2 regions of the Vallitalea guaymasensis genome follow, and region 1 is predicted to be linked to the other one. Evidence: predicted binding sites of a transcription regulator. Region 1 holds the regulator's gene; the other holds the start of a gene.
What was found. Region 1 encodes HrcA, which represses chaperone genes, less so after heat shock. Its sites were predicted from a motif close to TGTTAGCACTCNNNNNNNNNGAGTGCTAACA; they were not measured.
Positions count from the first base shown of each region.

Region 2: groES (co-chaperone GroES) is a predicted target of HrcA. The motif match lies at 6,647-6,677, and genes of this name have one in related genera.

Region 1 is NZ_CP058561.1:4,586,435-4,603,084, reverse strand. Features, by position in the region: gene mtaB (tRNA (N(6)-L-threonylcarbamoyladenosine(37)-C(2))-methylthiotransferase MtaB) at 1-578, opposite strand, end outside; gene HYG85_RS19700 (HPr family phosphocarrier protein) at 755-988, shown strand; gene thiI (tRNA uracil 4-sulfurtransferase ThiI) at 1,096-2,292, opposite strand; gene HYG85_RS19690 (cysteine desulfurase family protein) at 2,340-3,497, opposite strand; gene HYG85_RS19685 (response regulator) at 3,641-4,006, opposite strand; gene HYG85_RS19680 (16S rRNA (uracil(1498)-N(3))-methyltransferase) at 4,008-4,745, opposite strand; gene prmA (50S ribosomal protein L11 methyltransferase) at 4,775-5,710, opposite strand; gene dnaJ (molecular chaperone DnaJ) at 5,766-6,914, opposite strand; gene dnaK (molecular chaperone DnaK) at 7,239-9,116, opposite strand; gene grpE (nucleotide exchange factor GrpE) at 9,272-9,877, opposite strand; gene hrcA (heat-inducible transcriptional repressor HrcA) at 9,893-10,927, opposite strand; gene hemW (radical SAM family heme chaperone HemW) at 11,113-12,252, opposite strand; gene lepA (translation elongation factor 4) at 12,262-14,073, opposite strand; gene spoIIP (stage II sporulation protein P) at 14,184-15,398, opposite strand; gene gpr (GPR endopeptidase) at 15,748-16,650, opposite strand, start outside.
Region 2 is NZ_CP058561.1:244,111-260,760, forward strand. Features, by position in the region: gene pstC (phosphate ABC transporter permease subunit PstC) at 1-886, opposite strand, end outside; gene HYG85_RS01075 (phosphate ABC transporter substrate-binding protein) at 995-1,930, opposite strand; gene guaB (IMP dehydrogenase) at 2,189-3,640, opposite strand; gene HYG85_RS01085 (DUF6106 family protein) at 3,896-4,405, opposite strand; gene groL (chaperonin GroEL) at 4,637-6,265, opposite strand; gene groES (co-chaperone GroES) at 6,316-6,600, opposite strand; gene HYG85_RS01100 (DNA-3-methyladenine glycosylase family protein) at 6,948-7,826, opposite strand; gene HYG85_RS01105 (DUF6062 family protein) at 8,042-8,767, shown strand; gene HYG85_RS01110 (DUF2225 domain-containing protein) at 8,875-9,744, opposite strand; gene HYG85_RS01115 (DHHW family protein) at 10,114-11,244, opposite strand; gene HYG85_RS01120 (MBOAT family O-acyltransferase) at 11,269-12,681, opposite strand; gene HYG85_RS01125 (DUF4358 domain-containing protein) at 12,757-13,365, opposite strand; gene HYG85_RS01130 (copper amine oxidase N-terminal domain-containing protein) at 13,617-14,849, shown strand; tRNA gene HYG85_RS01135 (tRNA-Thr) at 14,983-15,055, opposite strand; gene sigH (RNA polymerase sporulation sigma factor SigH) at 15,101-15,742, opposite strand; gene HYG85_RS01145 (NYN domain-containing protein) at 15,760-16,272, opposite strand; gene HYG85_RS01150 (discoidin domain-containing protein) at 16,366-16,650, opposite strand, start outside.

The DNA.
Region 1 (16,650 bases):
ACAATTTCGTGGTATCCATTACTTGCTAAAGTATTAACTTCTTTTATGACACTACTCATCTCTCTGCTTCTTATTCTTCCTCTTGTATATGGAATAATACAATAAGAACAAAATTGATTGCAGCCATCTTGTATCTTAATATAGGCTCTTGTTTTATCATTAACCTTTGTAATGAGAATATCCTCATATTCAGTTGTTTTTCCAATATCTTCGACTACATTTATCTTATTGCCCTCATGGATATATTCTTCTACTAAATCAACTATTTTATTTTTATTATTACTACCGATAACCAAATCTATATTATTATCTTTTATCAACTTGTCTTTTGCTATCTGAGCATAGCATCCTACTGCTACAATGATAGCTCCTTCATTATTATGTTTTGCCTTTGATAACATTTGTCTTGATTTTTTATCAGCAACATTAGTAACGGTACATGTATTAACAACATATATATCAGCAATTTCTCTAAAATCTACTATTTGATATCCTGATTTTTCAAACAATTCTTCCATAGCTTCAGTCTCATACTGATTAACTTTACACCCTAAAGTATGGAAAGCGACTTTTTTCATATTAATACCTCACAATAATTATTTATTTTTTTGTATATTATTTCAGTAGTTTAACAAAAAGCACCTAATATAGTTTACTTTTTTTGGTAATTTTAGTTATTGACTTATTTCCTAGAAAAGGTTAGTATATTCATGTATTCAAATATTAAAAAAACACTTTTAAGGGGGTCAATTACATGAAAACAGTTAAAGTAACATTAAATTCAATCGATAAAGTTAAAAATTTTGTAAATGCAATCAGTAAATTTGATTCTGATTTTGATTTAGTTTCTGGCCGTTACGTTATTGATGCAAAATCAATCATGGGTATCTTTAGTTTAGATTTAAGTAAACCAATTGAATTAACAGTACATGATGATGATGCATTCAATGCAGTTGCTGGCACTTTAGAAGAATTTATCGTTGAATAATTATTAATTTCATGTTTATGAAATACTAATATGGACTAAACCATATTATAAAAATCCACTTGTCAGTGGATTTTTGTTATAATCCTATCTATAATTTCTAACTATCTTTATTCTTCCTCATCTGGCTTAATTTTAACAAGTTCTACGTTGTTAATTGCCTCTTCAATCATTTCATCTATTTTTTCTAATCTTCTTTCAGATCTGATTATGGATTTTAATGAAGGTTTTGTAACTGGATGTTTAGCAACGAATATAGTACAACAATCTTCATATGGTAGAATTGAAGTACCATAAGTATCAATCTTTTCACTTATCTCAACTATCTCTTGTTTATCAAAACCTATAAGAGGTCTGAATACTGGCATATTACAAACAGAATTAGTAGCATTAAGACTTTGAATTGTTTGTGACGCTACTTGTCCTATGCTTTCACCAGTAACCAATGCAATTGCACCATATTTTTCTGCTAATCTTTCAGCTATTATCATCATTATTCTACGCATAATTATTGTTAGTTGTTCATGAGGACATTGCTCATATATATACAGTTGAATATCTGTAAACGGTACAACATTGAGATTAATCCTTCCTGAATATCTTGAAACAATCTTCGCTAGATCAATTACTTTCTGCTTAGCACGTTCACTAGTATATGGATGGCTATGATAATAGACTGCGTCTAACTTAACCCCTCTTTTAGCTACTAGATAACCTGCTACAGGTGAATCAATCCCTCCTGATAACATAAGCATTGCTTTACCATTAGAACCAACTGGCATACCACCCAAACCTTTGATTATCTTGGAATAGATATATGCTCTACTTCTTATTTCAACCCATACTTTCACGTCTGGTTTTTTTACATCAACTTTTAGTTCAGGAATATGGTCAAGTAAATATGCTCCAACTTCACAAGCTATTTCCATTGAATTAAGAGGATATCTCTTATCAGCTCTTCTTGATTCAACTTTAAAAGTAAAATTAAAGTCTTCATATTCATCTTTCATATACATTAGTGTTGCTTCTTTTACTGTCTCAAAATCCATATCCTCAAGAACAACTACTGGACAAATCCCAACAAGACCAAATATCCTTGATAATCTATCGACCACTTCATCATAATCATAATCAGAAAATGGCTCAATAAAAATTCTTCCTTGCTCTTTACTGACTTTGAAATCGCCACATGGTTTAAGTGCTCTACGGATATGGTCTGCAAGTATATTCTCGAATATATACCTGTTTTTACCTTTAATTGCAATTTCACCATACTTAACTAGAAAAGCTTTTTTTAAATTACTCATTATATAATCCAATCCTTCCAATAATACGTTATCTTTAACATCATTCACTAATGTCTAACAAACTTCCTTAATAATGGTACTATGTTCTTTAATTCATCTACACACTTATCCAATTCTTCAATGGTATTGTTAATACAAAAACTGAATCTTACTGTGGATAGTGCTTCTTCATTATTTAATCCTATTCCCTGTAAAGGACCTAATTTAGAAGGTTTATTAGATGAACATGCAGAACCTGTGGATACAAATATATCTTTTTCTTCAAGACTATGAAGTAATACTTCGCCCCTTACTTTATTGAATCTTATACTTAGGATATGTGGCGCACCCTTATCTACATCTATTCCGTTGATAACCGTATCTGTTATTTCGTTCATGATTCTACCTGCTAAATGTCTTTTTAATTCATATAAATGTTCTACATTGGAATCTAAGTTATCATACATCATCTTTGCAGCAAGACCAATAGCTGCAATTCCAGGTACATTCTCTGTTCCAGACCTTATACCATTTTGCTGATATCCACCATATATGATAGGGTTTATCTTAATATTATCATTGATATAAATAACTCCTACTCCCTTTGGAGCATGAAATTTATGTCCACTTATACTTACTAGATCAATATTCCATTTTTTAGGATATATATTCAACTTACCAAAAGATTGTATAGCATCTACATGAAAAATAGTATTTTTATTCTTCTCTTTGATTACCTTCCCAATCTCTTCTATAGGCATTATTGTACTGATTTCATTATTAACATGCATTATTGATACCAAAATAGTATCTTCACGTATACTATCTCTTAATTGTTCCAGATCAATAAGTCCATTACTATCAACTGGTAAAACTGTTATCTCATAATCATTATCCCCCAGATAATTTATTGTATTCTTAACAGAGGAATGTTCTATTGCTGTAGTTATTATATGCTTACCTGATCTTTTATAGGCATTTGCTACACCAAGTATTGCTAGATTATTGGATTCTGTTCCACCAGATGTAAAATAAATTTCCTTTTGATTTACTTTCAATATTTTAGAAAATATCTCTTTTGAATTAATAATATATTTTTCAGCTTCAAATCCTTTTTTGTGTAAAGACGAAGGATTGCCATAATCTTCTCTAAAGACTTTACACATTTCTTCTATGACAACTTCAAAGGGTCTTGTAGTAGCCCCGTTGTCCAAATATATTTCCATTCTAAGGCATCCTTTCAAAATAATAGTCTAATTTGTATAAAATATATTTTGTAATATAAAAATTTAAGAAAGATATACTATATTAAACTTAGTGCTTAATATAATATATCTTGCCCAAAACAACTCCTAAATTATAGTCTTCACTATTTTTTAACAACATTTTCTATAGCTTGTACTACTCTTGATTTCTGGAAAGGCTTCACGATGAAATCTTTCGCTCCATTTTTAATCGCTTCTATTACCATAGGTTGTTGACCCATTGCTGAACACATAATTACTTTTGAATTAGGACTTGCCTTAAGTATTTCAGGAAGTGCAGTTACTCCATCCATTTCAGGCATTGTGATGTCAAGAGTAATTACATCTGGTTGTAATTCTTTTGCCTTAGTTATTGCCTCTTTTCCGTTATTAGCTTCTCCACAAATATCATAATCTTCATCTGATAACATTTTCTTTAGTACAGTTCTCATGAAAATTGCATCATCAACGATTAATACTCTTAATGCCATACTATTCCTCCTCAAGTTGAAACATTAGTAATGATAATATAGCTAAACCTGCTGTTTCTGTCCTTAGTATTCTTTTTCCTAGTGTTATGATATTAGCCTCACTACTTTTAGCCTCTTCTATCTCATTTAGGCTAAATCCTCCCTCAGGACCTATAAATACTCCAATCCTCTTACAGTCTAGATTGTTAATAAATTCTCTGGTTTCTGTTATATTTTTAGCATTTTCATAAGGGACAATAATTGTATCCAGCTGCTTAGAATATTCTATTGCTTCTTCAAAATTCATTATTTCATTTACTACTGGAATAATACCTCTTTTTGACTGCTTGGCTGCAGACTCAGCTACCTTATTCCATCTAGCTAATTTTTTCGTCCCATTTTGTTTATTTATTTTAACAACGCTTCTTTCAGTAATAACAGGAATTATCTCATATACCCCCAGCTCTACTGCTTTCTGCACAATTAATTCCATTTTAGCTTGTTTTGGCAAAGCTTGAAAAAGGTAAATTTTTGTCTTTAGTTCAGTAACTGATTGTTTTTTAGTGACAATTTTTGTATTTATGTAGTCACCTTCAATACTATTAATTATACAATAATAATCATTACTATGTCCATCACAAATTATAATTTCGTCATTTTTATTCATTCTAAGTACATTTTTGATATGTTTTACATCATCACCAACAATACGAATCTCATCTTCAATAATTTGGTTAGGCTCTACAAAAAATCTATGCATATAAAACCTCTATCCTTTCAAAAGTACTTTTATGAAACGGGTCGAGAAACAATGGCAGCCCATTCACCCATCCTCTTAATCTCTACTATCTCAAATCCATTAGCCAGTAATGCATCCTTAACATCTTCTACTCTGTCCAATATAATTCCAGAGGATATGAAAATTCCGTTAGGAATTAAGTATTTAGCTACGCCTTTTGCTAATATCATTATTATATCTGCCATTATGTTAGCTACCACCATATTAGCTTTAATATCAACCATTTTCAGTAAATCACCGTTAAGTACATTGACTTTATCATCTACCTTATTGGTAACAACATTTTCTTTGGCGGCTTTGACTGCATTTTTATCAAGATCGATACAAGTTACTTCTCCAGCACCTAATTTGGCAGCTGTAATTCCTAATATCCCACTTCCACAACCTACATCAATTACTAAATCATCTTTTGATAAATATTTATTTATCATACTGACACACATGGAAGTGGTCTCATGTGTCCCTGAACCAAATGCCATGCCTGGATCAATTTCTATTATAACATCATCATGCGTTTTCTTTGTGTACTTTTCCCAAGTTGGTTTAATAATTATATTATTATCTATCTTAAAAGGCTTATAATATTTTTTCCAATTATTCGCCCAATCCTCATCATCTATGATAGTTAATTCAATATTGGTCTTACCAACTTCCAGATATTTACCAATATCTTTGATTTTAGCTTTTATTTCATCTATTTTTTCAGTAACATCCTCTTGCTCTGACAAATAAAATCTGATAAAAGTATCTCTATTATTATCAATAACTCCATCTTCTATATAATCTACGATAATTTCTTCCTTATCTTCATTTGATAGAGTATTGTCAACTACTTCTATACCCTGTATTCCCTGTTCAGTAAGCATATAGCTTACAGCTTCTATGGCTTCGTCATTGATATAGACTTTACATTGGGTCCATTTCAATATATTACACATCCTTTTAGTGTACTATAATATTTTCACTTATGTAGCCTGTAATTTAATCAAAGGCATCCATGACTTTATCATACCACTTTTTTTTCTTACCGTCTTTGAAATCTTTTACCTGCTCTCCAAAAGTAGCAGAAAATTCTTTTAGCAATTCCTTTTGCTTTTCATTCAATTTTTTAGGAACATCTACAACTACAGTAACATATTGGTCTCCTCTAATTTTGGAATTTCTTATATGAGGTACACCTTTTCCTTTTAACCTGAATCTAGTATGTGTTTGTGTTCCATCTTTTATTTCATATTTTACATTTCCGTCAAGAGTAGGAACTTCAAGTTCTGCACCAAGTGCCGCTTGAGCAAATGATATAGGTAATGTATAGTAAATATCAACACCTTGTCTTTCAAAGAACTCATGAGGTTTTACATATACAGTTACCAGTAAATCTCCTCTTGGTCCACCATTAGTACCTGGTTCACCTTTTCCACTTAACCTTATACTTTGACCATTATCAATACCAGCAGGAATATCTACTGCTATTTTCTTTCTCTTTCTAACATATCCTGTTCCTCTACAAGATGTACATTTATCTTTTATTACTTTTCCTGTTCCACCACAATTATTACAGGTCTTAACACTTGTTATATTACCAAACATAGTCTGTTGATTATATCTCACTTGACCTGAACCTTTACAATGAGGACATGTTTCTGGCGTTGTTCCTTTCTTAGCTCCAGTACCTGAACATTCTTCACAAGTCTCAGAAATAACCATATCTATTTCTTTTTCTACACCAAATACGGCTTCTTTAAAATTAAGTGTAACAGAAGTTTTTAGACTTGCACCCTTTGTAGGAGCATTAGCATTTCTTCTACGACCTCCGCCGCCACCAAAGAAATCACCGAATATATCTCCAAATATATCTCCAACATCTGAGAAATCAAAGCCTCCTGCTCCTCCGCCGCCTCCATTACTAAATGCAGCGTGACCAAATTGATCATATTTTGATCTTTTTGATGAGTCACTTAATACCTCGTAAGCTTCTGTTGCTTCTTTGAATTTGTGTTCAGCAGATTCATCACCTGGGTTCATGTCAGGATGATATTGTTTAGCTAATTTTCTATATGCTTTCTTTATATCAGCGTCAGTAGCACTTTTCCCAACACCTAATACCTCATAATAATCTCTTTTATCTGCCATTATTCCCACCTACCTCTTTTTATGATTAATTTTGAATTATTTGATTCAACTTATATTTAATAGCTCAACTTTCCCACTTTTAATTTAATGCAGGAAAATAAAATGTTATGGGTTTCCTATACATACAATATTGAAGTGGGAAAGTTGAGTTAATAGTATTAAATTCACCACAATATATATTGTGTTATTAATTATAGCCTAACCATTATATATTGTGGTCAAAATATCACATTCATAATTATAATAAAAATTCTCGTCTATAATATATATATTCTTTAAGAAAGCCAAAGACCAATGTCTTTGGCTTTTTTACAATTTTATATTTTACACTTCTTTGAAGTCTGCGTCAACTACATCATCATCATTATTTGGTTGTTCTTGATTTGGTTCAGCTCCTGGGGCACCTTGTGGTCCTGCTCCCGGTGCCGCACCGGCAGCTCCAGCTTGTTGATATAATTTAGTTGAAAGCTCTCCGAAAACAGTCATTAATGCTTCTTTTGCTACTTTTATTTCTTCTACATTAGCATCTGTCATGTTATCAATAGTTGATTTACCAAGTACTTCTTTTAACTTAGTAACTTCAGCTTCTACTTTTTCTTTTTCAGCAACGTCAACTTTATCCCCTAATTCATTTAATGTCTTTTCAGTTTGGAATACAAGTGAATCAGCTTCATTTCTTACATCAATAGCTTCTTTTCTCTTCTTATCTTCTTCTTCGAAGTTTTGAGCTTCATCAACAGCTTTGTTGATTTCATCATCAGATAAGTTTGTACTAGCTGTAATTGTAATATGTTGTGTTTTACCTGTTCCAAGATCTTTAGCTGTAACATTAACAATACCGTTAGCATCTATATCAAAAGTAACTTCTATTTGAGGGATTCCTCTTGGTGCTGGTGGAATTCCATCTAATTGGAATCTTCCGATTGATTTGTTATCTTTAGCGAATTCTCTTTCACCTTGAACTACATGGATATCAACGGCTGGTTGATTATCTGCAGCAGTTGAGAATACTTGACTCTTCTTAGTAGGAATTGTAGTGTTTCTTTCGATTAACTTAGTAGCTACACCACCTAAAGTCTCAATACCAAGTGATAATGGTGTTACGTCTAGAAGTAATATGTCTCCAGCTCCAGCTTCACCTGATAATTTACCACCTTGGATTGATGCTCCTATAGCAACACATTCATCTGGGTTAATACCTTTGAATGGCTCTTTACCTGTTAATTTGTTTACTGCATCTTGTACAGCAGGGATACGTGTTGATCCACCAACCAATAATACTTTATCAAGTTCAGTTGCTGATAATCCTGAATCTCTTAAAGCATTGTTTACAGGACCCATTGTTTGTTGAACAAGGTCAGCTGTCAATTCATCAAATTTAGCTCTAGTAAGTGTGATATCCAAATGTTTTGGTCCTTCTTGAGTAGCTGTAATGAATGGTAAGTTAATATTAGTTGTTGTTGCTGTTGATAATTCTTTTTTAGCTTTCTCAGCTGCTTCTTTCAATCTTTGAACAGCCATCTTATCATTAGTTAAATCTATACCATCTGAAGTTTTGAATTCTTTTATAAGGTAATTCATGACACGTTCATCAAAGTCGTCTCCACCAAGTTTGTTATTACCACTTGTAGCTAATACTTCAATAACACCGTCTCCGATTTCAATGATAGATACATCAAATGTTCCACCACCAAGGTCATAAACCATAATTCTTTGCTCATTTTCATTATCAAGACCATAAGCTAAAGCTGCAGCTGTAGGCTCATTGATGATTCTCTTAACTTCAAGACCAGCTATCTTTCCTGAATCCTTAGTCGCTTGTCTTTGGCTATCAGTAAAGTATGCAGGAACTGTAATAACAGCTTCTGTAACCTTTTCACCTAAATAACTTTCTGCATCAGATTTTAATTTTTGAAGAATCATAGCCGAAACTTCTTGTGGAGAATATTTCTTATCATCAATAGTTACTCTAAAATCAGTACCCATATGTCTCTTAATTGAAGCTACTGTTTTATCAGGATTAGTGATCGCCTGTCTCTTAGCAGGTTCTCCTACTAATCTTTCTCCATTTTTTGTAAAAGCAACAACTGATGGTGTTGTTCTAATACCTTCTGCGTTAGCAATTACTACTGGCTTTCCACCTTCCATAACTGCAACACATGAGTTAGTTGTACCTAAATCAATACCAATTATTTTACCCATTTAATTTCCTCCTTCATATCAATATACTCGTCAATGTTTTTTATAATTTTATTTATTCGACGAAGATTATTTTTTAAGTAATTAATAATATATATATAAGATGCACAATATTATAATCATACATTCTATATTTCTTTAAATTTTATGTTGTTGAACTAGTTTACCACTTTTACCATACTATGTCTTAAAACTGAATCGTTGTACATATATCCTTTTTGGAATACTTCTGCAACTATATTTTCACCTAATGACTCATCATCAGCATGTGTAACTGCATGATGGAAGTTAGGATCAAATTCATTTCCTTCAGCTTTTATTTCTTCTACTCCAAGTTCGTTAAGAGCACTCATCAACTGTTTGAATATCATCTCAACACCTTGTGTAAAAGGTAGTTCTTTTTGTTCTTCTGAAATACTGTCTAGAGCACGTTCAAAATTATCTACAATAGGTAATAATTTTTCTAATGTCTCTTTTGCTCCATTTTCATACATCATAGATTTTTCTTTTATGGTTCTTTTTCTGAAGTTATCAAATTCTGCCATAGTTCTTTGTAATTTATCTACGTATTCGTTAACTTCCTTTTCTTTTTGTTTCAGTTTTTTATTCATATCATTTTCTCCAGTAGAATCTTCTTCTAATTTTACATCTTCAACTTCTTCTAAATTTTCTTCTGAATCTTTTTCTTCAACTTCTTGTTCATTAATTATTTCATCTTTAATTTCTTCTGAAAGATTTTCTTCAGAAACTTTTTCATTAGCCACTATATAACCACCTTCCTATTTTAACTTATTAATAATTTCTTCCATCTTTGACATTAAACATGAAAGAGAACCTATTGTATTTTCGTAATCCATCCGTTTAGGACCAATGATACCAATGAATCCAATATTCTCTCCACCAAGTTTGTAAGTAGTAGTAATCAAACTACAATCTTTCATTTCATCAATAACATTTTCGTCACCAATAGTGACTTTTATATTCACACCATTTTCTTCTAATACAGTATAGACCATATCTTTTAGAACCTGTTTCTCTTCAAGTCTATGCATTAGATTGGTTGCTTTTGATATATCATTGAATTCTGGGAATCTCAATATATTAGTTGCACCAGACGTATAAATCTCTGTATCATCAACAGATTTTATAGTATCAAAAATTGCATCTAACACTTTATTGACTATGTCAGCATTACTTCCCGCAAAATCCTTTAATTGTTGAATAAGTGGTAGATTAATCTGTTCAAGAGTAAGACCATACAACTGCTCATTAAGAACGAAAGTCAATCTATTCAACATTGTTTGATGTACTGGTTCATTAATATTAATCATATAATTCTTAATAATATTACCATCTGTTACTATAACAGCTAATATCCTTTTTTCCTGTACACCTATTAATTGTATATTTTTTATTTTAGCTTTATTAATCTGTGGTGAAGAAACAATCGTAGCATAATTAGTTTCATTTGCCAGCATTTTAGCAATATTTTTCAACAAAGATTCTATCCTATCTACACGTTGAAACAGCTGTTCTATATATAAACCATTATTTATCTCATCTTGATGAAGATTCATAAGCTTATCAACATATAGCCTATACCCCTTGTCAGATGGAATTCTGCCTGCAGACGTATGAGGTTGCAATATAAGACCTAATTCTTCAAGATCAGACATTTCATTTCTTATAGTAGCAGGACTTATACCCAAGTCATAATTCTTTGAAATTGTTCTTGAACCTACTGGTTCTGCTGTATCCAGGTAATTTAAAATTATTGCTCTAAGAATTTTTATCTTTCTATCATTCAGTTCCATATTGCACCACCTTTGTTAGTTATTTTTTTGTTAGCACTCTACTCTAATGAGTGCTAATGCTTGAAATAAAAATATCACTTGCAGATAGATTTGTCAAGTAATTTTACAAAATTTAATTATTTTTTTTGAGCTTAATACATTTGTAACATATTTTACCACCTGTGTTTATGCCCATTATAGCCATATTAATCAAACAAAAACATGGATAATGCAAAATTACTAACATCAATCCCTTTTTTAGTTAATCTTAGTCTACATCCATCTTCTATAATAAGTCCTTTTTCTATAAGCTCCTGTATAACATCTTTATAATAATATTCTATTTCATGGCCCCACCTATTATAAAAATCAATCTTGTCTATACCTTCTAATAATCTCAATCCCAAAAACATATATTCCTCAATAGAAGTCTTTTTACTGATTTTCTCAGTACTCTCCTTAAGCTTACTAATATCTCCATTAATATCTATATAATTTGATAGATTATTGATATTCTTATATCTAAAGCCCTCAAAATATGAGGAAGCCCCTAACCCCATACCTATATATTCTTCTTCTTTCCAATATACCTTATTATGATAGCACTCTCTGTTGTCCAAGGCATAATTGGATATCTCATAGTGTTTATAGCCATTATCTTGTAGCGTATCATGAATCAGCCAATACATATCACGTTCTACATCTTCAGCTGGTAAAACAAGCTTGTTATCATCATATAACCTAGAAAATTTAGTTCCTTCTTCAATTATCAAAGAATAATAAGATATGTGTTCCGGTCTAAGACTGATTATCTTTTTTAAGTCATTCTCTATATCACTGATAGTTTGATTAGGTAGAGCAAACATCAAATCTATATTTATATTATCAAAACCACTATTTCTAATCATATTATAATTATTTAGGAATTCCTCCCAAGTATGGATTCGTCCTAATTTCTTTAATAATCCATTGTTACATGATTGTAATCCCATACTTATACGATTTACGTCAGATGAAAGAAGTACTTTTATTTTCTCTTCATCAAGTGTTCCTGGATTGGCTTCAATTGTTATCTCTGCATCTCTATCAATATTATAATATGATTTCAGGGTATCAAAGATTTTTTCTATATCTGGACATGACAGAATAGACGGTGTACCACCGCCTATAAATATACTTTTCACATTAGAATCTTTTGCAAAATCACTATAATTTTTTATCTCATTGATTAAAGCATTAACATATTCCTTGATGACACTATCTTTATTGTCAAAAGATAGAAAATCGCAATAATTACATTTGCTTTTGCAAAAAGGAATATGAATATATAAACTGATATCTTTCATTTTCAACACCTAATCATCTAGCTTAAGTACACTCATAAAAGCTTGTTGAGGTACTTCTACATTACCTACTTGACGCATTCTCTTCTTACCTTTTTTCTGTTTTTCAAGAAGTTTTCTTTTTCTTGATATATCTCCACCATAACATTTAGCGAGTACATCTTTTCTCATGGCTTTAATAGTTTCTCTAGCAATTATTTTATTACCCACAGCTGCTTGTATTGGTATTTCAAATAGGTGTCTAGGTATTTCTGTTTTCAATTTTTCTGCTATCTTTCTTCCTCTATCATATGCCTTGTCAACATGAACGATAAAGGATAATGCATCAACGACTTCTTTGTTGATTAGTATATCAAGTTTTACTAATTCAGATTCTTTGTATCCAACTAATTCATAATCAAAGGATGCATAACCTCTTGTCCTAGATTTTAGAGCATCAAAGAAATCATATATTATTTCATTAAGTGGAAGTTCATAAGTCAGCATGGCTCTTGTCTCTTCAATGTAATCCATACCGAAATACTCTCCACGTCTTTCTTGACAAAGTTCCATTACCGTTCCAATATAATCTGTTGGAACCATTATCTCAGCTTTCACTATTGGTTCTTCCATAGTTCTTATCTCTGAAACATCAGGCAAATCAGTTGGGTTTGCAAGATCAATAACTTCACCATTAGTCTTATATACTTTATATATAACACTTGGTGCAGTTGTAACCAAATCAAGATTATATTCTCTTTCCAAACGCTCTTGTATTATTTCCAGATGCAACAATCCCAAGAAACCGCATCTGAATCCGAAACCAAGAGCTATTGATGTTTCTGGTTCAAAATTAAGTGCTGCATCATTTAATTTTAATTTATCAAGCGCATCACGTAAGTCCTGATATTTAGACCCATCTGCTGGATACAACCCACAGAAAACCATTGGGTTAACATTCTTATACCCTGGCAACGGATCATCTATTGGGTTATTGGCATCTGTAATGGTATCTCCTACATTAGTATCTCCAACATTCTTGATACTAGCTGTAACATAACCTACTGTACCAGCCTGTAAAGAATCAGCCGGTATGAATTGTCCAGCTCCAAAATACCCAACTTCCACTACTTCAAATTCTTTTTCAGTAGCCATCATACGTATTTTCATGCCCTTTTTGACAGTTCCCTCTTTAACCCTACAAAATACTATAACACCTCTATAAGGGTCATATAGAGAGTCAAATATAAGCGCTTTCAAAGGTGCATTCACATCTCCTACTGGTGCTGGTATATCTGATACTATTTTCTCAAGTACTTCCTCTATGTTAATACCTTCTTTTGCAGATATCAGTGGTGCATCCTCAGCATCTAATCCAATAACATCCTCTACCTCTGCTTTTACCCTATCAGGTTCAGCACTTGGTAAATCAATCTTATTGATTACTGTAACTATCTCCAGGTCATGTTCAAGTGCTAGATATACATTAGCTAATGTCTGAGCTTCTATTCCTTGTGCAGCATCTACTACAAGAACAGCTCCTTCACATGCCGCTAAACTTCTTGATACTTCATAGTTAAAATCCACATGTCCAGGTGTATCAATAAGGTTAAATATATATTCTTCACCATCTTTGGCTTTATATATTAATCTAACTGCCTGAGCTTTTATTGTTATACCTCTCTCACGTTCTAGATCCATATTATCTAAAACTTGAGCCTGCATTTCTCTAGCAGTCAATAATCCTGTTAACTGAATGATCCTATCTGCTAATGTCGACTTACCATGATCGATATGTGCAATTATACAAAAATTTCTTATATTATCCTGTTTAAATTCTGCCACAGACCAACATCCTCCTTAGCCCATTTTCTGTTGGTTATTATAGCATATATATATATAATTTAGCAACAAAATATATTTTTTTAATAATTATCTCAACTTTTACACCTTTATTATTTAATAACCTCATATAAAATTTTCGCCAGAGGCTCCATAGCATTCATTGCTTCACTGACTGTATTTGTCTGAGCACCAACTTCAACCAACAGAGATTTTGGTTTTAGGTGCAGATTATATCTATACCCTCTAAGATATATTTTTCTAGTGAAATTAGGATATAACTCATTAGCTTTCAACTGCATCTGAAGACTGAATGCCATATTATCAACAACATACTTGTTAGGCATTACAGGATATAGTGCCAATCCATTAAAAAACATAATCTTAGCTGTTTGTTTACCATTAATATCATTCACTAACCTTACATTACCTCTAACTCCATCCCTATGAATATCTATCATAACTTCTATGGAAGGATTCTTCTTAATCAAATCTTTCAATGGCGCTTCTATCCTCTGATAAGCCTCATCCCTATCAATCTTACCATTGATGATATCATACTCTTTCCTATGATGAAGAACCTTAATATTATACTTCTCTTCAAGTATACGAGCCAATTCATCTCCTACCCCTACCACAGTATCGTCTTTCTTACCTTTCACACTATCTACAAAACTTTCTTGTGAATGAGTATGATATATCAATACTTTTGGTCCATCCCCACTCATATCTATCGACATATCCTTACTCAAAAATTTATCAATAGGAAATTTATCTTGTGTGGGATTGATACTAGGATCAAAAGTATACAAATTAGACTTCAAAAACGAAAAATTATTAAGCTGTTCCATAGTATAATTAGTAATATTAGCCACTGGAATCTGCTGTTCCAACGTATGAGAAGAAAAGAAACTCTCATCATGCTCATAATGTTCCAAATCATTTTCAAAGGATTTATCCGTCTGATTAATCTTAGGATAATTTTCCGAAGCAGTACAATAAGAATAATCATTATCGTTCATTATAAATGAAATAAGAGGTATATTATAACCATACAATGCCTCAATCTTATTATAATTACTAATATCCAACCTAGTCTTATTATTGCTCTCTAAATAATACTCAACCGAAGGATTGACCGAATGAATTATATTAGTAAAAAAAGACGAATCAATATCCGAAAAAACAAGATTCTTAAAACTTATAATCTCATTAGTAAAATATAGCCCAAATAATTTTACAATAATTATAATAGACAACACTATCAAAACTGCCATATAAACAAGTGAAGCTTTCCTATTTTTCTTAAGTAAATACGCTTTATTCATCTAATCACCCTTATCCTCACAGTAGACAATAAATAATCGCCTACTCATATTCAACATGTCCTCATTAAATTAACATCTTATAAAAATATATTTTTGGACAAGGAGATTTATTACAAAAACTAATATGAATCATTTTTAAAAAAGTATATTACCCTCTTATGATATATTTATCTACTCACTATAATTTCAAATAAAGAAGTGTAAAGTGTTACAATCACGCAGACCGACCGCTTCTCAGGGTAAGGCAAGTGATTGTAACACTTTACACTGACTAATATGCACACATTTATTAATTTTATAAACTTTTTCACACAAAGTTACTTCTTTACAACCGAATATATAAATTACCCTACGATAAAAACTTAGTAATCTCATCAAACTCAAGATTAGGCTGCAACATTATATTCAACGAAGAAGCTATTATATTACTCAATCTTTTAATAACCGCATCAATCTCTTTTGGAGTAACAAACAAATTACCAATATAAGGATAAAGAACCTCTTTTATCAACTGATACTTCTCTTGTTCATTGAAACTATTAATCATATCCGCTACTTCAGCATTTTCCTTTGCCTGCTTCTTCATCTCTATCAACAATTCTTCCATTGTATCATTAACTATAGTCGCCGCATCAACTACCGTAGGAACACCAATAGCTATTACTGGAACTCCTAACGACTCCTCCGTAAGTCCCTGACGTCTATTACCCACACCAGAACCTGGATGAACTCCCGTATCCGCAATCTGAATAGTAGAATTAACCCTAGTAGTTCGTCTCGAAGCCAAAGCATCAATAGCAATAACTAAACTAGGCTTTATCTTATCAACAATCCCCTGAATTATCTCAAAAGTCTCCATACCCGTTTGCCCCATAACACCCGGTATGATTGCACTAACCTTATTAAATCCATCATCACCCTCAGGTTCACCAAACTCTTGAAAAAGATGCCTTGTAACCAAAACATTAGAAACTGCTCTAGGTCCTAACGAGTCCGGTGTCACATCCCTATTCCCAAGTCCTACAACTAGCACTGTCATATCTTTATCAACCTTTGCCAACTCACCTAATTGTTTTGCCAACTCTCTCACTATTTCCTCATGAGCTTCTGGCGCATTCTGCTTCATTAAATCACATTCCATAGTTACATAACTGCCTATAGGTTTATTAAGTGCTTTCGAACCATGTTCATCAAGAATATTTACTTTCGTTATAGATAACTCAATATCTTTTATGTTATCTACTATTACTTC
Region 2 (16,650 bases), 1.3 Mb from region 1:
AAAATAGTATCTCTTGATGCAATCCGAACGCATAACCCATCTCCATAGCAATATTAGTCGTAAGCGGTCTTATAGGGTCCCATATACTAGTTGGAATTCCAGCTATTGGATTACCAGCTACAAGCATTACTGCCATTGTTTCTCCTATGGCTCTACCTATACCAAGTACTACCCCTGCTAGAATACCTGATTTAGCAGCTGGCAGTATGACTTTGAATATAGTTTGTATCTTGGACGCTCCCAAACCATAAGATCCTTCTATATATGCCTGTGGTACAGCATTTATTGCACTTTCTGATATGGTTATGACAGTTGGTAATATCATGATTGTCAATACCATTATAACAGCTAATAATGATTGTCCTTGAGCTCTCGGAGAGATCTCCATAATCTTAGGTACGATAATCCCAAGTCCAAAGACACCATAGATAACTGATGGTATACCAGCTAATAATTCTACTGCTGGTTTTATTATCCTTTTGATATTTTTTGGTGCTATCTGTGATATGAAAACAGCTGATAATATTCCTATTGGCACACCTATGATTATGGCTCCTACAGTAGCCATAAGTGAACCGCATATCATATACAAGATGCCATATAAAGCACTATTAATATCATCATTAGGTCTCCACTGGGTACCTGTCAAAAAATCAACTAAGCTATATGTTCCTTCAGCATTACCAGAGAAAAATGGTTGTAATCCTTTGTAGAACACAAAAAAAGTTATAGCCGCTACACAAATAACTGCTATACATGCATTAAGTAAAAACATTTTTCTAGCTACTGACTCAAGCAATTCACGTCTTTTATCTATTTTCATATCAAATGTTTTATTATCCGTTGTTTTATTTTTTTCTTCTATCATATTTAAATTTATATCCATACATCTTTCTCCTAACCTAAACGATATATAAAACGAAAGAACAAATCAATAATTTTAAATCAAGCAAAGGAGCTGTCTCATATACTGGACAACCCCTTATATGATTTATTAATTTACTTTGATACCGCCTTTTTCTTCTACGATATTCTGACCTTCAGGACTTAGTATGAAATCTACAAAAGCTTTACTTTCTTTTGTCATATTCTCTTCTTTATATATTAGTAAGAATGGTCTTGATATACTGTAATCTCCACTAACAACATTTTCTGAAGTAGGCTCGACTCCATCAATTTTGAAAGGTTTTACTGTATCGTTTATATAAGTGAAAGATACATATCCTATAGCTTTATCATTTTTAGCAACAGTAGTCTGAACATTTCCGTTTCCTTTAGCAATTATAGCTTTTTCTGTTAATGCATCTTCAAAATCAACTATTTCTTCAAAAGCTCCTCTTGTTCCAGAACCATCTTCTCTTGAAACAACCACTATTTCTTCATCTTTTCCGCCAACATCTTTCCAATTAGTGATTTCGCCTTTGTAGATTGCTTGCACTTGTTCCTTAGTCAATTCGCTGACTCCATTACTTGGATGAGTTATAACAGCAACACCATCATATGCGATAGCAACTTCTGTTAATCCCCAAGTCTTTTCTTCTGTCTTAAGGTTTCTTGAAGCTGTACCAAGAATAGTTACACCGTCTTTTGCATTTTTAACTCCGTTTGATGAACCAATTCCTTCATAAGTAATTTCTACATCTGGGTTAAGTGCCATAAATTCTTCAGCTGTTGCAATTCCAATTTTTTCAACAGATGTTGAACCTGAAACTGAAACTAAACCACTTAATTTATCATCTTGCTCTGTATCTTTATTATTGTCTGTATCAGTATTAGAGTCCGTGTTATTGTCTTTATTGTTATCTACGCTGCTACTTGGTTTATTGTCATCAGCTGTTGTTTTGCTGTCTGTATCACTTTTACATCCTGCAAAAGCTAACATAGATACAACTATAAGTGCTACCATTAATACATTTCTAAATTTTTTCATTTACTTTGTCCTCCCAATTATTATTAATATAATAATTCACGTTTTATTTTTTTGTTATTTAATACATATATAATGTAACACCTATCTGTTAAAGCAATATAATGCTTATGTTAAATCTATGTAAAGTCATGTGAATCCATATAAAAACAGGTAATCAACATATTAGAATTAGTAATTAACTAAAAAAAGATAAAAAAAAGCCCTGAATAATTTAATATAAATTATTCAAGGCAGTTATTATTTTATATTTACATTCTATTAGCTAACACTATAGTTTGGAGCTTCTTTAGTTATTTGAATATCATGAGGATGACTTTCTTTTAAGGAAGCGCTTGTTATTTTTGTGAATCTACCATCTTCTCTAAGATCATTAATGGTTGCAGTACCACAGTATCCCATTCCAGCTCTTAATCCACCAAGCATTTGATAGATTGTATCTTCTACAGGACCTTTATAGGCTACTCTTCCTTCTACTCCTTCAGGAACTAATTTCTTGGCATCTTCTTGGAAATATCTATCCTTGCTACCTTTTTCCATTGCTCCAAGTGATCCCATACCTCTATATACCTTATATTTTCTTCCTTGATATAGTTCAGTTTCTCCAGGGCTTTCTTCACAACCAGCGAATAGACTACCCATCATACATACATTACCACCTGCTGCAATAGCTTTAACTACGTCACCAGAATATTTTATACCACCATCAGCAATAATAGGTATTCCTGATTCTTTTGCAGCTTCTGCACAATCATAGATAGCTGTAATCTGTGGCACCCCTACTCCTGATACTACACGTGTTGTACATATTGAACCAGGACCGATACCAACTTTTACTGCATCTACACCAACTGCAATCAAAGCTTTTGTTGCTTCTGCTGTAGCAACATTACCAGCTATGAGTTGAAGTTCTGGATATCTTTCTTTTATTCCTTTAACTGTATTGATTACACCTTCTGAATGACCATGAGCTGTATCAACAACTATTACGTCTACACTAGCTTTAACTAATGCATCTATTCTATCCATATAATCTTTTGTAACACCCACTGCTGCACCTACTAATAATCTTCCTTGACTATCTTTTGCTGATTGTGGGTATTTGATAGCTTTTTCTATATCTTTTATTGTAATAAGTCCTGATAGATTACCTTCAGAATCTGTTAATGGAAGTTTTTCAATTCTATGACGTCCCATTATTTCTTTGGCTTCATTAAGAGTTGTACCAACAGAAGCTGTAATCAAGTTTTCACTTGTCATAACTTCTTTGATCTTCTTATTAAAGTCAGTTTCGAACCTTAAATCTCTATTTGTAAGTATTCCTACAAGTTTTTTGCCCTCAGTAATAGGAACTCCTGATATTCTATATTTAGCCATTAATGCGTTTGCTTCATATACATAATGTTCTGGGGATAAAAAGAAAGGGTCTGTTATTACACCGTTTTCAGATCTTTTTACTTTATCTACTTCTTCTGCTTGCTGACTTATAGACATGTTTTTATGAATTATTCCTATTCCACCTTGTCTAGCCATAGCTATGGCCATTCTTGATTCGGTTACAGTATCCATACCCGCACTCATAAATGGAATATTCAATTTAATTTTTTTAGTCAAATTTGTAGAAACATCTACCTGATTAGGAAGCACCTTAGAATGTGCTGGTATTAATAATACGTCATCAAAAGTTATTCCTTCGCTCACAATCTTATGCATTGTAATCCTCTCTTTCTTTTCTTTACTCTTATTTTTGATAGTATTAGTTATAGACAATCTTTATATTGTAATAATAGAAATATAATTATTTATTATTAAAGATTAGGAATACATTATCCCTAACCTCTTTATTTTATAGCAGGAAATAATATGATAACTATAAGTAACTCCCACTACTTAATAATATATATTTTGTGAGTTTAACAAAAATCCTCTTATTTGTCAACATTAATTATTAATTTTGTTAAATATTTTTTAGTACTGCATTATTTTTCTTGGAATATATTTTTTTATTGCTTTTAACATTTTTTCATTAGGTTCAAGGATAAGCTTTTCTCTTTTACCATTTCTGACTATCATTGCTGCGTAAGTATTATTGTTGTTAGTACCACTACTGCAATCAATAACCTTTTCGTAATTTGACAATTCACTAGCATGGTCCTTGCTATTAACTGGTGCCATAATCTCTATTTTCCTTACATCAATAGATATAAATTTTTTTCTTTTATTCTTGTTGAAGATTTTATCGATATCCAAATCACCACTTGTAAAAATATACTCGAATTCTACGTTAAGTCTTCTCATCAAGAAAACCGCACCAAATATGATAACTAACGCTATAGGTATAAGAAAACCTACTAAAACAGGTACCATTGAACAGACCATAATCAATACTATAGCACCTATAATTATCGCTACTCTAATAAGATTATCTTTTAGAGAATTGCTTTTTTCAACTAATTGTTCATTAAATATATCACCCATACTTTTCCTCCTATGTTTAAATTGCTATCTGCGCTGTAAAATAATAATTAATGAATACATTGTACAATTACATCCATTATATAACAATACTCTTCACTATACAACCATAAAAACTGAATACCTTTAATTCCTAATATAGAATTTTTCATTAAATATAAAACATATATTGTATAAAATCACAAAAGCCATCAGCGTTAACTGATGGCATTCGTAAAATAATTATTTATTTAATTACATCATGCCCATTCCTGGAGCTCCGCCGCCCATAGGCATTGCTGGTTCATCTTCTTTTATATCTGCAACAACTGATTCTGTTGTAAGTAGAGTTGAAGCTACTGAAGTAGCATTTTGAAGAGCACTTCTAGTTACTTTTGTTGGGTCAATGATACCTGTTGCAACCATATCAACATATTCTTCAGTTAAAGCATTGAATCCAATGTTATTATCCGCTTCTTTTAGTTTATTTACAACTACAGATCCTTCAAGTCCTGCATTAGTAACAATTTGGCGAAGTGGAGATTCTAATGCTTTAAGGATAATTTTGATACCTGTCTTTTCATCACCTTCAGCATTATCTAATAATTTAGCAACTTCTTTTGATGCGTGGATATAAGAAGTTCCACCACCTGAAACGATACCTTCTTCTACTGCTGCTCTTGTAGCTGCTAAAGCATCTTCCATACGTAATTTCTTTTCTTGCATTTCTGTTTCTGTTGCTGCTCCAACTTTGATTACAGCAACTCCACCAGCCATCTTAGCTAATCTTTCTTGTAATTTCTCTTTATCAAATTCAGAAGTTGTTTCTTCTATTTGAGCTCTGATTTGGCTAACTCTAGCATCAATATCTTCTTTAGAGCCAGCACCATCTACGATTATAGTGTTTTCTTTTTGAACTTTAACAGATTTTGCTTTACCAAGCATCTCTATAGTAGTTTCTTTAAGATCAAGACCTACTTCTTCTGAAATAACAGTACCACCTGTTAAGATTGCTATATCTTGAAGCATTGCTTTTCTTCTATCACCAAAACCAGGAGCCTTAACAGCTACAACACTGAATGTTCCTCTTAAACGGTTAAGAACTAATGTAGCTAAAGCTTCGCCTTCTACATCTTCAGCGATAATTAATAACTTAGATCCTGATTGGATAATTTGCTCAAGAATAGGTAATATCTCTTGGATATTACTGATTTTCTTATCTGTAATTAAGATGTATGGATTATCTAGATCAGCAACCATCTTATCCATATCTGTTGCCATATATGGTGATAAGTAACCTCTATCGAATTGCATACCTTCAACTAATTCAAGTTCAGTTTCCATTGTTTTTGATTCTTCAATAGTGATAACTCCATCATTAGAAACTTTTTCCATTGCATCAGCGATTAATTGTCCTACTTCTTCATCACCAGCTGAAATTGCAGCAACTTTTGCAATTTGGTCTTTACCAGTTAATGCACTGCTCATTTCTTGGATAGCTTCTACTGTTTTCTTAGTAGCTTCTTTCATACCTCTTCTAAGAATGATTGGATTAGCTCCTGCTGCTATGTTCTTGATTCCTTCTTGAATCATTGATTGTGCTAATACTGTAGCAGTAGTAGTTCCGTCACCTGCAACATCATTAGTCTTAGTTGCAACTTCTTTAACGAGTTGTGCACCCATGTTTTCAAAAGCATCTTCTAATTCAATTTCTTTTGCTATTGTAACACCATCATTAGTGATAAGTGGTGTACCGAATTTTTTATCTAAAACAACATTTCTTCCTTTTGGTCCTAGTGTTACTTTTACTGTATCTGCTAATTGGTTAACTCCTGCTTCTAAAGCAGTTCTTGCATTTGCACCAAATTTAATTTCTTTAGCCATTATGTAGCCCTCCTTGTTTTCTTTGTTTTAATTTTATTTCAATTCAATGATTATTCAACTATTGCTAATATATCACTTTGCTTAACGATGATATACTCATTATCTTCTAGTTTAACTTCTGTACCAGCATATTTTGAATAGATAATCTTATCTCCTACTTTAACTTCCATCTTAACTTCTTTTCCTTCAACCATTCCACCTGGTCCTACAGCAACTACTTCTGCTTCTTGTGGCTTCTCTTTTGCTCCAGTAGGTAATACGATACCTGATTTAGTTACTTGTTCTGCCTCTAATTGTTTAATAACTACTCTGTCTCCTAAAGGTACTAATTTCATGTTTATTTACCTCCTTATAATTATCTTTCATATTTTCTTTTTCTGTTGTTAGCACTCTCTTCAATCGAGTGCTAATCTCAAGGTATATATTATTAAAATAGGCAATTAATTGCAAATGTTTATTTTAGCCATTTTCAGCTATTATACAATATTAGCTCAATTTACCTTCCATTTGCTCGTGTTTTCTTCAATTTGCTCCTATTTTCATTCTTTTCTAGTTAAGATACATATTCCCTTAATTATAATAGCATAGGATATATTTAATTTTTTCTGTATTATAGTCTACATTTATGTCACAGCTAATATATATTTTCGCCATAAAAACTAAGGTTTATACAACTTGATTATCATTTTTTGCCAATCTTGAAATCCCTAGCATAATAGAATAGGAATTGCTGTGCAAATCCTGCTAAGGTTCCATAATGTTCTACCGCAAATTCATGTATAGCTTTTATTTTAGTATCTTTATTAAAATAATAATGCTCCATTATTCTTTTGACCCAAACATCAGTAGGAAATACTTCATATCTCTTAGCTCCAAAGAGCAATACGCAATCTGCTACTTTTGGTCCCACCCCTTTAATTTTCATCAATTCATTCTTCGCTTCTTCAATTTCCATGGAAGTCAAGCCAACCAAGTCTACTTCATTGTTGAAAACTTTTCTGCACGCATCAACAATATATGGTGCTCTAAAACCAACTTTCAGGTCTCTTAGGTCTTGTTCACTTGCAGCTGATAATTGTTCTATCGTAGGAAAAGAATAGTATTTAACATTATCTTCTTCCCCGATATAAGTACCGTATTTTTTTGATAGCTCTTCTATCAATATTTTAATATGGGTAATGTTTTTATTTTGGGATATGATAAATGATATAAGGGTTTCCCATGTATCCTGCTGCAAAATTCTTATACCGCCTTTTTCTGAAACTGCCTTATGTAAATGTTCATCTATATCACTAAGTACTTTCTTGATATCTCCATAATCTCTTCCCAAATCAAAATAATTCGTCCATATTGTATCAAAATCATTTGTGTTTGTATTATGAAAAATGATTTTATTATCTCCTTGAGTTACTCTTAATATCTTGTCATACGCAATTAATAGATAATCTTTATCAGATTTTTTATAGAATCTAAAACATTGACCACATTCTAAGATATGTTCAATATCAAAATCAAGATAATCATTAAATAGTATATTATTATTTTCTACAATATATTCCATTATTTACCCTCCTAAGATAATCTATATAGTTTAACCTAAACATCAATACATCTCTTTCAATAAGTTCAATATTTTTTCCTTAATTAAACTTATCTATCTAATAAACTCTATCACTTATCCCTTATCTATGCTATACTCAATATATTCCATATGCTTATAAAGAAGCTTCATGCTTCTGTATCATAGAATATATTATAAAACAAGTGGGTGTAAAAATGAAAGAAAAAATATATACAATTCCTGTAATCGATTCATTTAAAGAAGAAGGTGAATGTCCTTTCTGCAATATGTACAAGACTCTAGAGGAAAATACAATCCAATTTGTACTAGGTCCATCTTATATGGAAACAGATGTAAGGGAAAAAACTAATAATCTTGGATTCTGTAAAGAGCATTTAACTAAAATGTACACTAACAAAAACAGATTAGGTCTTGCTCTTATGCTTAACAGTCATCTCGATAATTTACAAAATGAAATTGAAAATCTTATTTCATCCGGCAATCCAAAATCAAAGAAAAAGCTTTTCTCAAAAAATGATAAAAATGACACAAAACTTTTTACCTATCTAAAAGAGAAGGAATCTAGTTGTTATATATGCGATAGAATTGAATCTACCTTTCAAAAATATACTGATACGTTTTTCTATCTATTAAAAAAAGATAAATCTTTTATTGATTTAGTCAAATCAAGTAAAGGATTCTGCTTAAACCATTTTGCATTACTTTATAATGAAGCACCAAAATATCTAAATGATTCTCAGCTTGAATCATTTATTGATATCATTGTATCTGTTGAAATAGATAATCTTAACCGTTTAAAAGAAGACTTGGATTGGTTTATTCAAAAAAATGATTATAGATTTGCAGATGAACCTTGGAAAAATTCTAAAGACGCTCTAATAAGGACTATATTAAAAATAAACAGTCTCAATGTTAATTGATTCAACTATGTTTAAAATGTTTTTCCATAGTACATTTTGTATTATGGTTATAAAATTTAGGAAGATAGAACAAGGTTTAGCCATTCATAGCTTTTAACCTTTTCTATCTAATCATCAACTTCAATATTATTTCTAGCATTTATCCTTTTCTGTTGTTTAACAAGATTTTTAATATTTCTAGCTTTATCTTTCAATCTTTCATTAGCTGTTCTTGATACTATCACTTTTGAAACCCATTTTGTTGATTCATCCAATTTCCCTAATTTTCTAGCTAAATCACCCATTAAATACATCACTGTCATTTCCTGCATACCACATACTGGAAAGTCTTCATTTTCATATGTATTAATAAACCCTTCATAAGCTTTTTCTATAAAGATCATTTCATACTTATGATTTTCTTCTATCAATTCATCTGAAGGATTCTCATTTTGTAATAACTCCTCAGAATAACATCTATACAGCCAAGCAATCTTAAGACATATATAAGCTTTTTCACTTGCTTTCACTTTTTTCACTACGGCGTTCAGTAAAGCTAATTTGTACCTTTCGATAGCTACTTCATACGTATATTCAGCTGGATATTCTCTTCCTCTATAGGTATTGGATATCTGTTTTCTGATCCAATCTGCTTGTGTGACCGTTATCTTTTTAAAAAATTTACTTAGAGCTGCATATCCACAGCAATTACAAAGAATGACATCATACACATAAGGAGTAATAATATCATATTTAGGTCTTAGATCAGTATCAATAGACAATAATTTAGCTTTACCTGCTCTTACCGTTCTAGTAATGAATTTTTCACCACAAACCGGACATAATACTTTCCTATCATAAAGTGAATCTTTTGCTGAAATTTTAGACGTTTTTTTTATTTTCATTTTCGCTCTCTTCTTCTTTTCATCTTCGAATATATCCATTGCTTTAATATTGTTAAATCCTAATTTCTCTAGTCCAGAAAATATATCACTCATAAAATTACACCTTTTCTATTGTGGTATATTAGAATCAATTGAGTATTTCTTATGTTATCATCTTTCATTAAGATATGTTTTTATTATAAGCATAAGAAAAAATACATTTTGAAATGTAATATTATATTTATTGTTCTACCTATTTTTTCCTATTATTAGTATATAATATCATAATATGTAAAAATTTCATAGACCTAGACATGATAATTTAATAGTATTTTAGAAAAAAAATATAAATAAATAAAATATTGTCTATTTATAGGGACTATCAATCAATCTGATACTAGCTTCTTGTGAAAAACCTCCTATAAATGTGATTAAAAATATATTATCACTTTATAAGAGGTTCTACAATTGTATATTTATAAGTTATTTTATGTTTAAGATATTTAGACTGGTGTCTTTAGAAAAATTCAATATATCGTACAGAAATAGTGTTTCAGTTATATTGTTTTCACTGATGTAATCATATACATTCATTTTATAAAATCTTAGATCCAAAATATGAATCTCTTCATAATGATTTACCAAGAAAGGTATTAAACAATGTGCATAGGAATTCTTGAATATCATAAGCTTTCTACCATTGGATACATCTGATTTTATAGTAACTATAGGATGGTTACCATCCAGAAAATATGAATATTTATCTTTAGTATCCAAATGTTTCTCTTCATATAAAGAATTAGAAGATTTATTCTCACTTACATAATCAACTTGAACATCCGTTTTATTGGCAGGTGTAAAAACTTCTATATAATCAGGCTTAATATGATAGTTGTTAGCCTTAGAATATAATGTTCCATAGAATTCTTCCGTTACAATCTTAGTATCAAATTCATTCATAGGAATAGGTGTTATGCCCATCTCTTTCCCTAATACTTCATAAGCATAATAAGCACCTCTCATAGTCCAATGATGATCAGTCCTAAAATATAGATACTGGTCATTTTTATATTTTAGTGCTTGATATACATCTACAAAATCTACATTCAACAGATTGTTCTTCATTTTATTGATAGTCAATAGTTCATCATATGGTGTAGCAAATGGCGGTAATCTACTTTCATTTACTTTAATAGAGGTTGGTGGAAATAATACATATGTTTTCATGTCTTTCAATTTACTTGTATAATAATTAATATTAGCGATATTTCTATCTATAATCTCTTCTTTGGGTTTATTAAAATTCTCTAACAGATAATCATCCTTACCAAAGAAAACATCATTATTGTCTTGCTTCAAAAGCAGCCTTTCACTATCTGATTTCAATCCCACCCAGAAATCCCTGAATATGAATTGGTCAGTAACATAGTCTTCAAATCTTTGAGTAAATCGACCATTTTTAATTGATTTCCATGTTAAAGAAGGCTTTTTAGCAAGTATTCTGTTTTCAGCTTCTGAGAAATGTTTATCTTCTGTAACAAGATTCAATACATTGATTGTCACTACAAATACAATAAACATTGCTATAATAGTTATACTTGATTTTCTATTCACTACTGTCCACCTCCTGTAAGTCCATCAAAATCTAAAGTATAAAAATGGATTGTATGTTGAATCCACTAAGTAAGCAGTTGATATGAAAAGTATTAAAAATAATATACTTGGTACTACTATAGTCTGCAATTTTGAATTAACATGCCCTTTGACTTGCATTTCATATTTCTTTTTAATGATAGGTGTAGATAAAATAATTAGTATAATAATTAATATCAGATTAGTATACAAATAATATACAAATTGATTATTCATTATAGGAACACTACTAAAACCAAACATTATCTTCAAATATTCTATACCGTCAGTCAAATTATCAAAGGAAAATAGAACCCATCCGATTAATATTAACAGCAAGGCATATACATGTCTTATAGGCTTCCATAATCTATTGATAAACTTTAATAGGAATGCTTTTTCTACAGCAATTATCAGACCAAAATATAATCCCCATAGTACAAAATTCCAACTGGCTCCATGCCATAGACCTGTCAAAAACCAAACAACAAATAGATTCCTGTATACTTTCAATTTACTTACCCTATTGCCACCAATAGGTATATATACATAATCCCTGAACCAACTGCCTAGAGATATATGCCACCTTCTCCAGAATTCAGTGATACTAGTTGATATATATGGATAATTAAAGTTCTCCAGGAAATCAAAACCAAACATCTTACCTAGTCCAATTGCCATATCTGAGTACCCACTGAAATCAAAATATATCTGGAATCCAAAAGCAATTATGCCAAGCCAAGCAGTCAAGATAGTCAAATTATCAAAACCAGTATTCTGGATTTGGCTCCACAATAAGCCGATGTTATTGGCTAATAGAACTTTTTTTCCTAGACCTAATATAAAACGTTCCAACCCTATTGCAAACTTATCTACAGTTTCTTTACGATTATTAATCTGATCCGCAATTGTTTGATACCTTACAATAGGTCCTGCTATAAGCTGTGGAAATAATGTAACATAAGTTGCAAGTGCTATAGGATTCTTCTGCACAGGAGCTTGTCTACGATAAACATCTATAGTATATGACATTGTCTGGAATGTATAAAAAGAAATGCCTATAGGAAGAGGGAGATTCAATTCACTAAGAGTAGTACCAAATATATTATTTATATTCAGTATCATAAAATCAGCATATTTAAAAAACCCTAGTAAACTCAAATTGATAATTACAGAGGATAGAACTACTAATTTTGCTTTCTTATCCTGTTCTCTATACTTCTCAATCAACATGCCATGAGTATAATCCACTATGGATGAAAATATCATCAGTAAAATGTAGATAGGTTCACCCCAAGCATAGAATACAAGACTCACTACTAGTAAAATAATATTTCTGATTTTTCTAGGAGCCAAAAAATACAATAATAAAGTTATTGGTAAAAATATAAATAAAAATACTAAACTGCTGAATACCATATGCTCTCTCCTGTTAGCCTATTATTAAAATTAAGGGACTACCCCTAACTGAAAGCAGTCCCTTCTATTTTACTATTATTTTAATAAGTTATCAAAAATTTCTTCTATTTTTTCTGGATTATCATATGTTACATATAATAAGTATTTGCCATTAGTTTTGATAATATTATTTTTAACTTTTTCATATTGATCAGGTAAGTATTGTTCCCATACACCTACTTGAGATTCTTTTACTGATTCTAGTACTGCTTGTAAATCACTTACTTTTGAATCATCTGCTGCCTTTAAAATAATTATATGATTAGAATTAAGATTAATCATTGGTGCAATTAATCTACCTTCTTCTATATCATCTTTATTAATATCAAGAGCTACCATAGGATTTTCTTCTTCTGCCTTAAGATCTCCATCAACATATCCAGGTATTACACCTTCTTCAGTGAAATCTTCTTCTGACATACCTTGTTCAATCATATCATTCTTTATCTGTTCTTTTATTGCAGCAGCAATATCATCTATAGAAACATTAACTTCTTCTTCCTCTTTATCACCATCACCATTGTTATCTCCTGAATCAGGATTTTCAATATTGCTTCCGTTATCTTTGCCCTCATCCTTACTACATCCTACAAATACTACTGACATTGCCATTATTATTGTTATTATCGCTATTATCTTCTTCATTTTATTTACCTCCGTTTAATTGTTTGTGTCATTTTTTATATAGTTAATAAGTAATAATTTTTTGTTTCATCAATTCCTCCCTTATTTATTATTCCTTTATTAAACGAAATAACCAAATAAAATGTTCCAAGAAAATTAAAATAATTTTTATTAAATATTTTATTACAAATATGGAACTTTTTAGAATTTGGTTCGTCTAATAAACGTACAAACAATTAAAACTAAAAATGAAAAGAAAGGAAGATTATAATATGAAATACAAAAAAAATTATGTTGCATTGGCTTTGGCAGGAGTATTGACACTAGGAACAGGGTTGACTGCACAAGCTATGACAGACCAAAAAATAATTTGCTATAATAATGAGGTGACACTTGAAAAACCTGTTCTAATTAATACTAATATAGGAGTAGAAGGTTTATCCTATCAAAAAGATGGATTTCTAATGTTACCACTTAGACTAACATGTGAAAGATTAGGCTATGAATTAAAATGGAATGGAAAGACACGTTCTATAGATATCTCAAAAGGTAATATATGGACATCTATATCAATAGGTAAAGATTCATATTTCAAAGGCAAAGTAGCTCCGTTTCCACTAGGCATGGCTCCTGAAATAGTAAATGATTCAACTTATGTACCTGTGGAATTCTTTGAAGAAATATTCAACCAAGACGCTTTTGATATTTTTGAAAGAAATAAAGTAGATGGTAATGTGAGCAACATTCTAGAAACAAAAAATGGTCATATGATTACAGTTAAATATGGAGAAAACAGTATAATATTCCTTGTTAACAAAGATACAAAAATCGTTGACCCATCAACTGAAGAAGAAGTAAAAGTTGAAGATATAAAAGAAGGAGACAGATTAGTTGTTTTACATGATTCAAAAATGACTAGGTCCTTACCTCCTCAAACATATGCTTTTAAAATCAATGTAATGAAAACTGATCAAGCAGAAGAAAATAAAGTCAATGGAAAAGTATCTGGAATCAAAGAGACCAAAAATGGTCATATGATTACTGTGGATTATGATAAAGGCAATATAATATTTAATGTTGACAAAGATACAAAGATTACAGATCAATTAACTAAAAAAGAATTGACTGTTAAGGATATTGAAGAAGGTGACGCATTAGTTGTTATCCATGACTCTAAAATGACTATGTCTATACCTCCTCAAACATATGCTTATACTATAAGCGTTTTAAGGGCGAATAAAGTTGAAGGAGAAGTATCAGAAATAAAAGAAACTAAAAATGGTCATATGATTACTGTAGGATATGGAAAAGATCAAACTATCATCTTCCATATAAACGAAGAAACAAAAATAACTGATCAAGCATCTGGAAAAAAAGCAAGTATTAAAGATATATCTAAAGGAGATAAATTGCTTGTAAAACATAGTCATATCATGACAGCATCATTACCTCCTCAAACAACTGCTTTTGAAATTGAAATATGTTCATCAGATAATACTAAATAATAGATATATAAGGTAAAAGGGGCTTTTCATATCAATATAAAAAATAGACTCAGTTCAGATAGTACAATTACTGAACAGAGTCTATTTTATTATACTTACGTCTAAATATAAAGCCCTAATTCAGGGCAAAAAAAGCTGAAGAGCAGACTTGAACTGCCGACTTCTTGCTTACCATGCAAGTACTCTACCTACTGAGTTACTCCAGCATACTGACTAATTTTATAACATGTCATAAATTTTGTCAAGTATTTTTATACTCCCTTTTCAACTAAAATAAGTTCAACTTTTTTCTTGATTCTCTGCAATGCATTATCTATTGATTTTACTGGTCTTTTTAGATTCCCAGCAATCTCAACATAACTTTTTCCATATATATAACTTTGTAAAACTTCTTTTTCCAGCTTACTAAGTCTCTCATTGAGTTCATGCTCAATAATGCTTAGATTCTCTTGACCTATCAATAAATCTTCTGGATTGATTATTTTTCTAGAAGGCATCTTATCTATTAAAGTCGTTTTATCATTCTCTTCTTCATAAGAAGGTTTATTCAATGATATATATGAATTCAATGGAAGATGTTTCTGTCTTGTTGATGCTTTTACAGCTGATATAATCTGTCTTGTTACGCATAAATCTGCAAAAGAATAAAAGGACGCAGTTTTTTCTTCTTTAAAATCACGAATTGCTTTAAAGAGTCCAATCATGCCTTCTTGAATAATATCATCTCTACTAGCACCTATCAAAAAATATGATTTAGCTTTTTTTTCAACTAATATCTTGTACTTGTTCATTAAATAATCAAGTGCTTCATTATCCCCATCTCTCACTAATTCCACAAGTTGTTCATCTGAATACGTAACATATGAATCGTCGTACCAAGTAGCATAATCCAACTACATCAACCCCTCTATCATTTTCTACGCATCTTTTCCATCCACTCTAAAACTTTAGGGTCTAGGTGACCTTCTAAACGATTATTATCAATTTGAACTTTTTCAATGAAATTCTTACGAATATCACTTTCTATCATATTAACTTCATTATGTAATTCCCTAGCTGATATACGACTTGCACCTTTTCCTAGTATTATAGTTTGTTCGAGACCATCTGATGTAGCAACTCTTACTCGATAATCTCTGCCTATTGAATGAGCAACTTTTTCAATATAATGATCCGCTGTCTCAACTTCCTTTGTAAATACTACATCTATATTATTATATTTCTCTATATTCCTAGTTCCTTTTACTCTATGTGCGTCAAATACAACTATGACTTCAATTTTTTTATATCCCTGATAATTGGACATTATATCCAGTAATTTTTTTCTGGCAATTTCTAAGCTTTCTTCTTCTACTGCTTTTTTTAGCTTGTCCCAAGCATAAATAATATTGTAACCATCTACTAATAGAAATTCTCGTGTCAAAACATATCCGCCTTCCTTTAATTTGAAAGCATATTTAAGTATACTATATAATTTCTAGTTTGTAAATGTAATTACAATATTATTTAATGGCAATCATTTGAAAACTTTAAAATCCCTTATACTGGCCCAAGCATTTTTTTCTAGACCAGTTATAGTAATTCTCACATAACGTACATCGTTACTTACAAAATCATCTTTCTGTATTTGATCACTAATGTTATTATCTGTTTTATCAACTACAGTAATCCAATTATTCTTATCTGATGATACTTCAACCTTATATTTATAAACAGTATCACTTTTTTCCCAAGTTACCTCTGTTCCCTGAATACTATAGGTATCTCCTAAATCAATTGTACACCAATGATTAGCATCCCA